DNA from 3 places in the Streptomyces sp. V4I23 genome. Region 3 is predicted to be linked to each of the others. Evidence: riboswitches for the same ligand, from Rfam matches in the RefSeq annotation. Region 3 holds a riboswitch; each other region holds the start of a gene.
The links. A riboswitch is a leader RNA that binds a small molecule or an ion and turns the genes downstream of it on or off. The one in region 3 is predicted to bind thiamine pyrophosphate.
Positions count from the first base shown of each region.

Region 1: it holds a riboswitch for thiamine pyrophosphate, as region 3 does, so the genes downstream of both, thiC (phosphomethylpyrimidine synthase ThiC) here and thiO (glycine oxidase ThiO) in region 3, are expected to answer to the same signal.
Region 2: it holds a riboswitch for thiamine pyrophosphate, as region 3 does, so the genes downstream of both, QFZ82_RS12225 (thiamine ABC transporter substrate binding subunit) here and thiO (glycine oxidase ThiO) in region 3, are expected to answer to the same signal.

Region 1 covers NZ_JAUSZW010000004.1:4,076,672-4,080,311, reverse strand. Annotated here, with positions in the region: gene thiC (phosphomethylpyrimidine synthase ThiC) at 1-1,628, opposite strand, end outside; TPP riboswitch at 1,621-1,753, opposite strand; gene QFZ82_RS20765 (YibE/F family protein) at 1,825-3,153, shown strand; gene QFZ82_RS20760 (SsgA family sporulation/cell division regulator) at 3,176-3,610, opposite strand.
Region 2 covers NZ_JAUSZW010000004.1:2,250,726-2,254,365, reverse strand. Annotated here, with positions in the region: gene QFZ82_RS12240 (hypothetical protein) at 431-730, shown strand; partial or broken gene QFZ82_RS12235 (hypothetical protein) at 718-969, opposite strand; gene rlmN (23S rRNA (adenine(2503)-C(2))-methyltransferase RlmN) at 1,038-2,144, shown strand; TPP riboswitch at 2,208-2,328, shown strand; gene QFZ82_RS12225 (thiamine ABC transporter substrate binding subunit) at 2,324-3,421, shown strand; gene QFZ82_RS12220 (iron ABC transporter permease) at 3,460-3,640, shown strand, end outside.
Region 3 covers NZ_JAUSZW010000004.1:5,846,595-5,850,234, forward strand. Annotated here, with positions in the region: gene QFZ82_RS28865 (thiazole synthase) at 1-226, opposite strand, end outside; gene thiS (sulfur carrier protein ThiS) at 232-432, opposite strand; gene thiO (glycine oxidase ThiO) at 429-1,607, opposite strand; TPP riboswitch at 1,605-1,717, opposite strand; gene QFZ82_RS28880 (hypothetical protein) at 1,800-2,159, shown strand; gene QFZ82_RS28885 (NAD(P)/FAD-dependent oxidoreductase) at 2,169-3,407, shown strand; gene QFZ82_RS28890 (Rv2175c family DNA-binding protein) at 3,452-3,640, shown strand, end outside.

The sequences.
Region 1 (3,640 bases), 1.8 Mb from region 3:
CACATCGAGCAGAAGTGCGCGGTCTTCGCCGGCTCTGCGGGCAGCGTCTCGTCGTGGAACTCCCGTGCCGTGTCGGGGTCGAGGGCCAGGTTGAACTGGTCCTCCCACCGGAACTCGAAGCGGGCGTCGGACAGCGCGTCGTCCCACTCCTGGGCGCCCGGGTGTCCCTTGGCCAGGTCCGCCGCATGTGCCGCGATCTTGTACGTGATGACGCCGGTCTTCACGTCGTCGCGGTTCGGCAGGCCCAGGTGCTCCTTGGGCGTCACGTAGCAGAGCATGGCCGTGCCCCACCACGCGATCATCGCCGCTCCGATGCCGGAGGTGATGTGGTCGTAGGCCGGAGCGATGTCCGTGGTCAGCGGGCCGAGCGTGTAGAACGGCGCCTCCTCGCAGATCTCCTGCTGGAGGTCGATGTTCTCCTTGATCTTGTGCATCGGGACGTGGCCCGGGCCCTCGATCATGGTCTGCACGCCCAGCCGCTTGGCGATCGTGTTCAGTTCACCGAGCGTCCTGAGCTCCGCGAACTGCGCCTCGTCGTTGGCGTCCGCGATCGAGCCGGGGCGCAGGCCGTCGCCGAGCGAGTACGTGACGTCGTACGCGGCGAGGATCTCGCACAGCTCCTCGAAGTTCTCGTAGAGGAAGCTCTCCTTGTGGTGCGCCAGGCACCACGCCGCCATGATCGAGCCGCCGCGCGAGACGATCCCGGTCTTGCGGTTGGCCGTGAGCGGCACGTACGGCAGGCGGACGCCGGCGTGGACGGTCATGTAGTCGACGCCTTGCTCGGCCTGCTCGATGACCGTGTCCTTGTAGATCTCCCAGGTCAGTTCCTCGGCCTTGCCGTCGACCTTCTCCAGCGCCTGGTAGAGCGGCACGGTGCCGATGGGCACGGGGGAGTTGCGCAGGACCCACTCGCGCGTGGTGTGGATGTTGCGGCCCGTGGACAGGTCCATGACCGTGTCGGCGCCCCAGCGGGTCGCCCAGGTCATCTTCTCGACCTCCTCCTCGATGGAGGAGGTGACCGCGGAGTTGCCGATGTTGGCGTTGACCTTCACCAGGAACCGCTTGCCGATGATCATCGGCTCGATCTCCGGGTGGTTGACGTTCGCCGGCAGGACGGCGCGGCCCGCCGCGATCTCCTCCCGCACCACCTCGGGCGCGACGTTCTCGCGGACGGCGACGTACTCCATCTCCGGCGTGATCTCGCCGCGGCGGGCGTACGCGAGCTGCGTCACCGCCTGCCCGTCCCGGCCCCGCCGCGGCTGACGCGGACGGCCGGGGAAGACGGCGTCGAGGTTGCGCAGGCCCCCACGCGGCGACGTGTGCTTGATCCCGTCGTCCTCGGGTCGGACCGGGCGTCCCGCGTACTCCTCGGTGTCGCCGCGACCGACGATCCAGTTCTCCCGCAGTGGCGGCAGACCCCGGCGTACGTCCGTCTCGATGTTCGGATCCGTGTACGGCCCCGACGTGTCGTACAGCGTCACGTCCTTGCCGTTGGTGAGGTGCACCTTGCGGACCGGCACGCGGATGTCGGGACGCGAGCCCTCGACGTATCCCTTGTGCCAGCCGATGGACTTCCCGGCCTCGTCGTTCTGGTTCGAGGCAGGCGTGCGTGCGTCCGATACGGTCATGAGACCTACTCCCTACGCCGGCATTACCCGGTAACAGGTTCGGCGGTCGGCGCAGCTGTCCCGTACGGATGTACGAAGGTCAGCGCCCTCTCAGCCCGGTGCTCCGAGCTCCCGCGTGTGCAAAGGTGACACCACGCTAGCGTCATGTCTGGCGCGCTGAACAGAGGCCCCCTCTCGTTCTTGCGATGATCTGTCCGTGACCTCATCGCCGCAGCATCCCGAACAGCAGGGCCACGACCACGGCCATGTGCACAGTCACGGGCCGGCAGCGCCCGTCTCCCAGCACCTCCGCAAGGTCATCGCCGCGGTGCTGATCCCCTTCGCGACGGCCGTTGTCGTCGGCCTCGCCGTGCTGTGGCCCGGCGGGACGCCCGGCCACGAGCGCTCGGGGGTCGGCTTCGACCGGCAGACCGAGCAGGGCAGGGTGGTGAGCGTCGAGAGGGTCGACTGCAAGGACGTCAACGCCGGCCAGGTCCCCCCGACGGGCGACACGTCGACGCCCCAGGGCCGCGAGGCGGTCGACGCGCAGCAGGGCGACTGCGGAAAGGCCACCGTCGAGGTCACCACCGGCAAGGACAAGGGCCGGAGGTTCGTCGAGATCGTCCAGCCCGACGCGCCGCGGCAGTTGCAGGAGGGCCAGGGCGTGGTGGTGGCGTACGCGCCGGACGCGCCCCGCGATCTGCAGTACTCGGTGACCGATGTGGACCGCGGATTCCCGATGGCCCTGCTGGCGGGCATCTTCGCCCTGGTGGTCGTCCTGGTCGGACGCATGCGCGGCGTGATGGCGCTGATCGCGCTCGCCGTCTCGTTCGCCGTGCTGACACTGTTCATCCTGCCCGCGATCCTGCAGGGTGCGAATCCGCTGATCGTCGCGGTGGTCGGGGCGAGCGCGATCATGCTCATCGCGCTCTACTCGTGCCACGGCATCACCGCGCGGACGTCGGTCGCCGTGCTGGGCACGCTGATCTCCCTGCTGCTGATCGGCCTGCTGGGCTCGCTGTTCATCGGCTGGGCCAGCCTCAGCGGCAACACCGACGACAACACCGGCCTGATCAAGGGCCTCTACCCGAACATCGACATGAGCGGCCTGCTGCTCGCGGGGGTCATCATCGGCTCGCTCGGCGTGCTCGACGACGTCACCGTGACCCAGACGTCGGCGGTGTGGGAACTGCACCAGGCCGACCCGGACATGGGCCCGCGCGCCCTCTACCGCTCCGCCATCCGGATCGGCCGCGACCACATCGCCTCGGTCGTCAACACGCTCGTCCTCGCCTACGCGGGCGCGGCGCTGCCGCTGCTGCTGCTGTTCTCGATCGCCCAGTCCAGCGTGGGCACGGTGGCCACCAGCGAGCTGGTGGCGGAGGAGATCGTACGGACCCTGGTGGGCTCGATCGGCCTGGTCGCCTCCGTGCCCGTGACCACCGCGCTCGCCGCCCTGGTCGTGTCCGCGGACCGCCCGGGCCGGGCGGTCGACAAGGCGGCCGCGCCCGCGCGGGGCGGCAGGGGGCGGCGCCGCAAGAAGTAGCCGGGCGGCCGGTGACCGGCCGTCAGCCGGCGTTCTCCTCGGCAAGGATGCGCCCGAGTGCCTCCTCCAGGCTGACCTCGAAATCACCCAGCGCGAGCTCCTGGCCGAGCGGCACCAGCTTGTCCGTACGGTCGAGGAACGCGACGAGCGGCGGCGCGCCGACGCGGAACAGCGCGGAATCGCTCCCGACGCGCAGGCGGATGTGGACGTCCGACAGCGCCTCGGGCCGGGTCGGAGCGATGTGCACGTCGCCGTCCCCGCTCGGCGTGTTGATCCCGTCGAGCAGCAGTTCCCGGCCGAAAGCCCAGGTCACGGGCGCGTCACCGGGAAGGTGGAAGGTCATCCGCACCGCGTACGGATCCGACGTGTCGTAGCGCAGCTCCACCGGGATCCGGAAGGACAGCTCCTCGGAAACGAGAAAACTCATCAGAACCTCGGCCTGGACCGACTCGCGCATCACGTACCTCGCAGTAGCTGAAGCAATCAA
Region 2 (3,640 bases), 3.6 Mb from region 3:
GTGAGGGCTCGCTGTCCTCCCCCACGGTCCCTTCGGGGCGTGGGGGTACTCCCTGGACGGCGAGCCCTCCGTCGTATCCGGGCGACCCGTTGCCCCGGAGCCCGTCTCCGGACGGCTCGGCGCTGCACGCCGGCTGGTTCGCCGGCGACGGCCTCCACGTGCCCGACGTCTGGCGCGGCGCTGCCCGAACGGTGCCCCCGCCCGGACCGTCGTATCCGGGCGACCACGGCCCGAGTCAGCGGCCGCAGGCCACCTGGCGGTGGCTGCGACACTGGGCAGCACCATGCCCAGTACGGAGGGGATGGCGGCCCTGAGCAGGTCGCTGGGCCGTGTGTGGGCCGTGAGACACAGGAGGGCAGGCTGCTTGGCCAGGCGAAGGCGCCGCCGCGGGGCACCGCCACTGAACGGGATTTTCGCTGCGGATACGCAGGTGTTCCGCTTCTATCCGGACGGCACAGTTCTGGACGCGCTCGTACGACCCGCACCTCAGCCCACGAGTGCCGCGGCTCTGGAGGGTTGGCTCCGCAGAGAAGACAGCAAGCCCGGCGTGTATGTGGCGCGGTACGTCCTTGACGGCGAACAGGTCGCGTTCACGACGCGCGGACATTACCGCGAAGAGGAGATCAAGGTGCGCGGGACATGGGCCCGAGGGGCGCTGACGCTCGGCATGGTCGGCCGAGGCTGGGAGATCCAGCCCCGGCGCTTTTCGCGCTTGGATCAGGCGCGCTGACGAGCCCGGCTCACATCCCTGTGGGGTGTGGTGCCCGGTAGGAACACAGCGTCGACGGCTCGGCGGGTCCGCTCTCGGCTTGTAGGCATGAGGTGTGCGTACACCCGCAGCGTGAGGCCAGGCTCCGAGTCTCCCAGGTACTCGCTCAGGGCCTTGATGTCCTCCCCGGCGTCCAGCAGCACGGACGCGTAGAACTGCCGCAGCGCGTGCATCCCGTGCTCGCGTGCGGAGTCGTACGGCTCCGCACCGGCGGGCGCCCCCCGGCCGGGCCGGTGATAGCTACGGGGTCTGCGACACTGGTAGCACCATGCCCAAGCCCGGAGAACTCACTTTCGTCGCGCCCCGCGGAGCCAAGAAGCCCCCGCGGCACCTTGCCGACCTCTCACCCGCCGAGCGCAAGGACGCCGTCGCCGCGATCGGCGAGAAGCCGTTCCGCGCCAAGCAGCTGTCCCAGCACTATTTCGCGCGGTACGCGCACGACCCGGCGCAGTGGACCGACATCCCCGCCTCCGCGCGGGAGAAGCTCGCCACGGAGCTGCTGCCCGACCTGATGTCGGTCGTGCGGCACATCTCCTGCGACGACGACACCACCCGCAAGACGCTGTGGCGCCTCCACGACGGCACGCTCGTCGAGTCCGTCCTCATGCGCTATCCGGACCGCGTCACGATGTGCATCTCCTCGCAGGCGGGCTGCGGGATGAACTGCCCGTTCTGCGCGACCGGGCAGGCCGGTCTCGACCGCAATCTGTCCACCGCCGAGATCGTGCACCAGATCGTCGACGGCATGCGGGCCCTGCGGGACGGAGAGGTACCCGGGGGCCCCGCCCGGCTGTCCAACATCGTGTTCATGGGCATGGGCGAGCCGCTCGCCAACTACAAGCGGGTCGTCGGCGCCATCCGCCGGCTGACCGACGCCGAGCCGGACGGCCTCGGCCTCTCGCAGCGGGGCATCACCGTCTCCACGGTGGGCCTCGTCCCCGCGATGCTGCGCTTCGCCGACGAGGGCTTCAAGTGCCGCCTCGCCGTCTCCCTGCACGCGCCGGACGACGAGCTGCGCGACACCCTCGTCCCGGTCAACACCCGCTGGAAGGTCCGCGAGGTCCTCGACGCCGCATGGGAGTACGCGGAGAAGTCCGGGCGCCGGATCTCCATCGAGTACGCGCTGATCCGCGACATCAACGACCAGGCGTGGCGCGGCGATCTGCTCGGCCGGCTCCTCAAGGGCAAGAGGGTCCATGTCAACCTGATCCCGCTGAACCCGACGCCCGGCTCCAAGTGGACGGCATCGCGGCCGGAGGACGAGAAGGCGTTCGTCGAGGCCATCGCGGCCCATGGTGTGCCGGTCACCGTCCGGGACACCCGAGGGCAGGAGATCGACGGCGCGTGCGGGCAGCTGGCGGCGCAGGAGCGGTGACCAAGGGCCGTCGGCCGGGCGGCTGATACTGTGCCCTGTGCGTTCGCACAAATGAACAACGAAACATTCCGACAGGGGAGCGCAGCAGCGCTGAGAGTGCGGCAGGGCGCAGGACGCCCCGGGGCCGCAGACCCTCGGACCTGATCCGGGTCATACCGGCGTAGGGAGTCAGCACCATCATGAACAGCCAGCTTCGGCGTGCCACCGGCACGGCGCTCGCCGCCGCCCTCGGCGTCACCGCCCTCGCGGCCTGCGGCGGGCAGTCCGAGGACTCCGGGTCCGGCACCGGCGGCGCCTCAAAGACCGTCACCCTCGTCAGCCACGACTCCTTCGCGGCGTCCGACGCCGTCCTCAAGGAGTTCACCCGGCAGACCGGGTACACCGTCAAGGTCCTCAAGAGCGGGGACGCGGGCGCCGCGCTCAACAAGGAGATCCTCACCAAGGGCTCCCCGCAGGGCGACGTCTTCTTCGGCGTCGACAACACCCTGCTCTCCCGCGCCCTCGACAACGACCTGTTCACGCCGTACGAGGCCAAGGGGCTCGACCAGGTGGCGGACGAGGCGCGGCTCGACGCGGACAAGCACCGGGTCACGCCCGTCGACACCGGCGACATCTGCGTGAACTACGACAAGAAGTTCTTCGCCGACAAGAAGCTCGCGCCCCCGAAGACCTTCGCCGACCTCGCGAAGCCCGAGTACAAGAACCTGCTCGTCGTCGAGAACCCGGCGACGTCCTCGCCCGGCCTCGGCTTCCTGCTCGGCAGCGTCGGCGCGTTCGGCGAGTCCGGCTGGCAGGACTACTGGAAGAAGCTCAAGGCCAACGGCGTCAAGGTCGTCGACGGCTGGGAGCAGGCGTACAACGAGGATTTCTCCGGCTCCGCCGGCGGCAAGAAGGCGGGCGCCGACCGTCCCCTCGTCGTCTCGTACGCCTCGAGCCCGCCGGTCGAGGTCCTCTACGCCGACCCGCGGCCCGCCGAGGCGCCCACAGGTGTCGCGACCGGCACCTGCTTCCGCCAGATCGAGTTCGCCGGTCTGCTCAAGGGCGCGAAGAACGAGGCGGGAGGCAAGGCGCTGCTGGACTTCCTGATCACCAGGACGTTCCAGGAGGACATGCCGCTCACCATGTTCGTCAACCCCGTGGTCGAGGGCGCGAAGTTGCCCGAGCTGTTCACCGAGCACGGTGTGGTCGTCGACAAGCCCGAGACCGTCGCTCCCGGCACCATCGCCGAGAACCGTGAGCAGTGGGTCCGGTCGTGGTCCTCGCTCGTCCTGAAGTAAGGCAGTCCCTGCGGGGGAACGCGGCGCGGCTCGCCCTGATGGCCGGCCCCGTCGCGTTCTTCGCCGTCTTCTTCGCCTACCCGGTCACCGCGATCGTCGGCCGCGGCCTGCGCGTCGAGGGCGCCTGGCAGTTCGGGCGGTTCGGCGAGGTCCTCGGACGTCCGGACATCCTGCACGTCCTGTGGTTCACCACCTGGCAGGCGCTCGCCTCCACCGCAC
Region 3 (3,640 bases):
AACAGCCGGCCGTGTTCGGCAGGACCTGGATGCCCAGCCTGGTCAGGACGGAGAGGACGGAGCCCTGCACCGTCGGGTCGAGACGCCGCATCGCGACCGTGGTGAGTTCCGTGGCGCTCGCGATCAGCGAGCGTTCCAGGACGTCGAGGCTGGGCGCCCCGCCCGTACCCATGATCAGTCGCGACGTGAAGGTGGTGCCGCCGATGGTGAGACGGTCGTCGGCCATGGCGCTCAGCCCCCCTGCACGGCGGTGAGGATCTCGACTCGGTCGCCGTCGCCGAGCCGGGTGCCCGCCCACTGGCTGCGCGGGACGACGGTCTCGTTGACGGCGGCGGCCACACCCGAGGGGGCCGCCGTGAGGGCCGCCACCACGGTGTCCAGGGTGGTGCGGTCGGCGAGCTCGCGGGTCTCGCCGTTGACGGAGACGTTCATGCGGGCTGCTCCTGTCGTACGCGTGCGCCGGCGGGGGCGAACCGGCGGGGGCTGAACGGGCCGGCGAGGTCCGGTAGCCGCCCGCTGGTGAGCGCGTCGGCGAGCACGTCGCCGGTCACGGGCGTGAGCAGCACGCCGTTGCGGTAGTGGCCGGTCGCGAGCAAGAGCCCCGGCAGCTCGGTGAATCCGAGCATCGGCGCGTTGTCGGGGGAGCCGGGGCGCAGCCCGGAGCGCGTCTCGGTCAGCGGCAGTTCGGTGATGCCGGGCACCAGCTCGTGCGCGTCCCGCAGCAGTTCGTACACGCCGCCGGCGGTGACGGTCGTGTCCCAGCCCAGCTCCTCGGTGGTCGCGCCGACCACGAGCTCGCCGTTCTCGCGCGGCACCAGGTAGACGTGGCTGCCGCGCACCACCGCGCGGACCGTGCGGGACAGGAACGGCGCGTACGAGCCCGGCACCGTCAGCCGCAGGACCTGGCCCTTCACCGGCCGTACGGGAGGCAGGACGTCGTCCGGCACCCCGCCGAGGCGGCCGCTCAGGCTGCCGCCCGCCAGCACCACCTGGCCGGCGGCGACTTCCGTTCCGTCGTCCAGGACCGCACCCGCGGCGCGGTCGTGCACGACGAGCAGCCGCTCGGCCCAGGCGCGGCGGAAGCCGACCCCGGCGCGCTCGCAGGCGATGACCAGCGCCGCGGCGAGCCGCCGCGGATCCACCTGGTGGTCCCCGTCGACGCGCAGACCGCCGCGGACCCCCGGCGCGAGCATGGGCTCCAGGCGGCGGCACTCGCGACCGGTCAGCCACTCCGACTCCAGGCCCGAACGGCGTTGCAGGGCGTGCAGTTCCCGCAGGTGCGCGCGGTCGTCGGCGTCGAGGGCGACGGCGAGGGTGCCGCACGCGCGGTAGCCCACCGACAGCCCGCTCGCCGCCTCCAGCTCGGCGGCGAACGCCGGGTAGCGCCGGGCCGATTCGAGGTTCAGGCCGAGCAGTGTCTGCTCGCCGTAGTGGAGTTCGGTGACGGCGGCCAGCATGCCCGCCGCGACCCGCGCGGCCCCGCCGCCGGGCTCCGGATCGGCGACGGTCACGCTCAGCCCGCGCTGCGCCGCGCGCCAGGCCGTGACCAGGCCGATGATCCCGCCCCCGACGACGAGGACGTCGGGTGCGTCTGGTGTACGAGACATGGGCGTCCAGCCCCTCCCTTCGCCGGCATGACCCGGATCAGGTTCGTACGGTCGGAGGCCGGCCAGCCTCCCTCTCAGCCCGGTGCGTCCGGGCTCCCGCGAGTGCCTTACGGTGGCCACCCTAACCCCACGCCCAGGCGCGCAGTAAGGGAGCCGCCGTCCCCCGGCGCGGGTGCGCAGGAGGTGGACGCAGTGGCGATCTCGCTCGACGGACTGGTGCTCGCGCCGGTGGCCGACCAGGCCCCGGGCCAGGTCGGCACCCGCACCCGGTTCCTCTACCACGAGCGGCAGGGGCGGATCTGGGCCGAGTACGAGGGCGGCGACGTGGTACGCGGCCACCTCGTGGGCACGCGTGAGGGGGACCGGCTGGACTTCCGTTATGTCCAGTTGAAGACGGACGGCGGGACGTCCAGCGGCCACTGCCTGTCCACCGTCGTCGAACTCCCCGACGGGCGGGCGCGCCTGGAGGAGACCTGGGAGTGGGAGTCGCAGGAGGGCAGCGGGACCAGCGTCGTCGAGCAACTGCTGCCTGATGATGCGTCAGAAGCTTAAGGTGGCCCGGTGAGCGAGCACACGCACGAGCAGGCCGGGGACGGGCGACGGGTCGTCGTGGTCGGCGCGGGCATGGCCGGGGTGCAGACCGCGGTCGCCCTGCGCGAACTGGGCTTCACCGGACCGGTCACCCTCATCGGCGCCGAACCGCACCAGCCGTACGACCGGCCGCCGCTCTCCAAGGCGATCCTCCTCGGCACGGCGGAGGGCTCCGCGTTCGACATCGACTTCGACGCGCTCGACGTCGACCTGAGGCTGGGCTGTGAGGTGACCGGCGTACGCCCCGGGGCGCACGAGGTCGACACCGCCGCCGGACCCGTCCCGTACGACGTCCTCGTCCTCGCCACCGGTGCCGAACCCGTCGCCCTGCCCGGGGCCGCGGGCGTCCCGGGCGTCCATCTGCTGCGCACGCTCGACGACGCGGACCGGCTGCGGCCCGTGCTCGCGCGGCAGCACGACATCGTGGTGGTCGGGGCCGGCTGGATCGGCGCGGAGTTCGCGACCGCCGCGCGCGAGGCGGGCTGCGCCGTGACCGTCGTCGAGGCGGCCGACCGTCCGCTGGCCGGGTCGCTGCCCGCCGAGGTCGCGGCGCCCATGGCCCGCTGGTACGCCGAGGCGGGTGCCGAGCTGCTCACCGGCGAGCGGGTTGCCGCCGTCGAGCCGGGCACGGTGGTGCTGGCCGGATCGGGACGCAGGATCGCGGCCGGCGCCGTCGTCGTCGGCATCGGCGCCAGGCCCGCGACCGCCGCTCTTGTCGGCAGCGGCATCGAGCTGGGCCAGGACGGCGCAGTCGTCGCCGACCGGCATCTGCGTACCTCCGCGCCCGACGTGTACGCCGTGGGGGACTGCGCCTCCTACCCCTCGGGCCGCTACGGCACCCGGCTGCTCGTCCACCACTGGGACAACGCGCTGCAGGGTCCGCGCACGGTCGCGGCCAACATCCTCGGGGCCGCCCCGGAGCCGCAGGTGTACGACCCGGTGCCGTACTTCTGGTCGGAGCAGTTCGGGCGTTTCGTGCAGTACGCGGGCCATCACCCGGCGGGCGACACGCTGCTGTGGCGCGGCGACCCGGCCGTGGACGCCGACTGGTCGGTGCTGTGGCTGCGGGAGGGCGTGCTGGTCGCGCTGCTCGCTGTCGACAGGCCGCGTGACCTGGCACAGGGCCGCAGGCTCGTGGCGTCGGGCGCGCGGCTGGACCCGGGCCGGGCCGCCGACCCGTCCGTCCCCCTGAAGGCGGCGACCGCGTAGGAGTCGGCTACCGGCTGTCAGTCCAAGATGGCAGGCTTGTTCCTGTGACCGAGATTGACGCAAAAATTGATGCTCTCGTCCCCGCCTGGCTCCACCTGCCCGACATCGCGGAAATGCTCGATGTCGAGGTGACGCGTGTGCGGCAGCTGGTCAAGGAGGGCCAGCTGATCGCCGTCCGCCGTGGTGAGAACAGGACACTGCAGGTGCCTGCCGCCTTCATCGACGGCAACAAG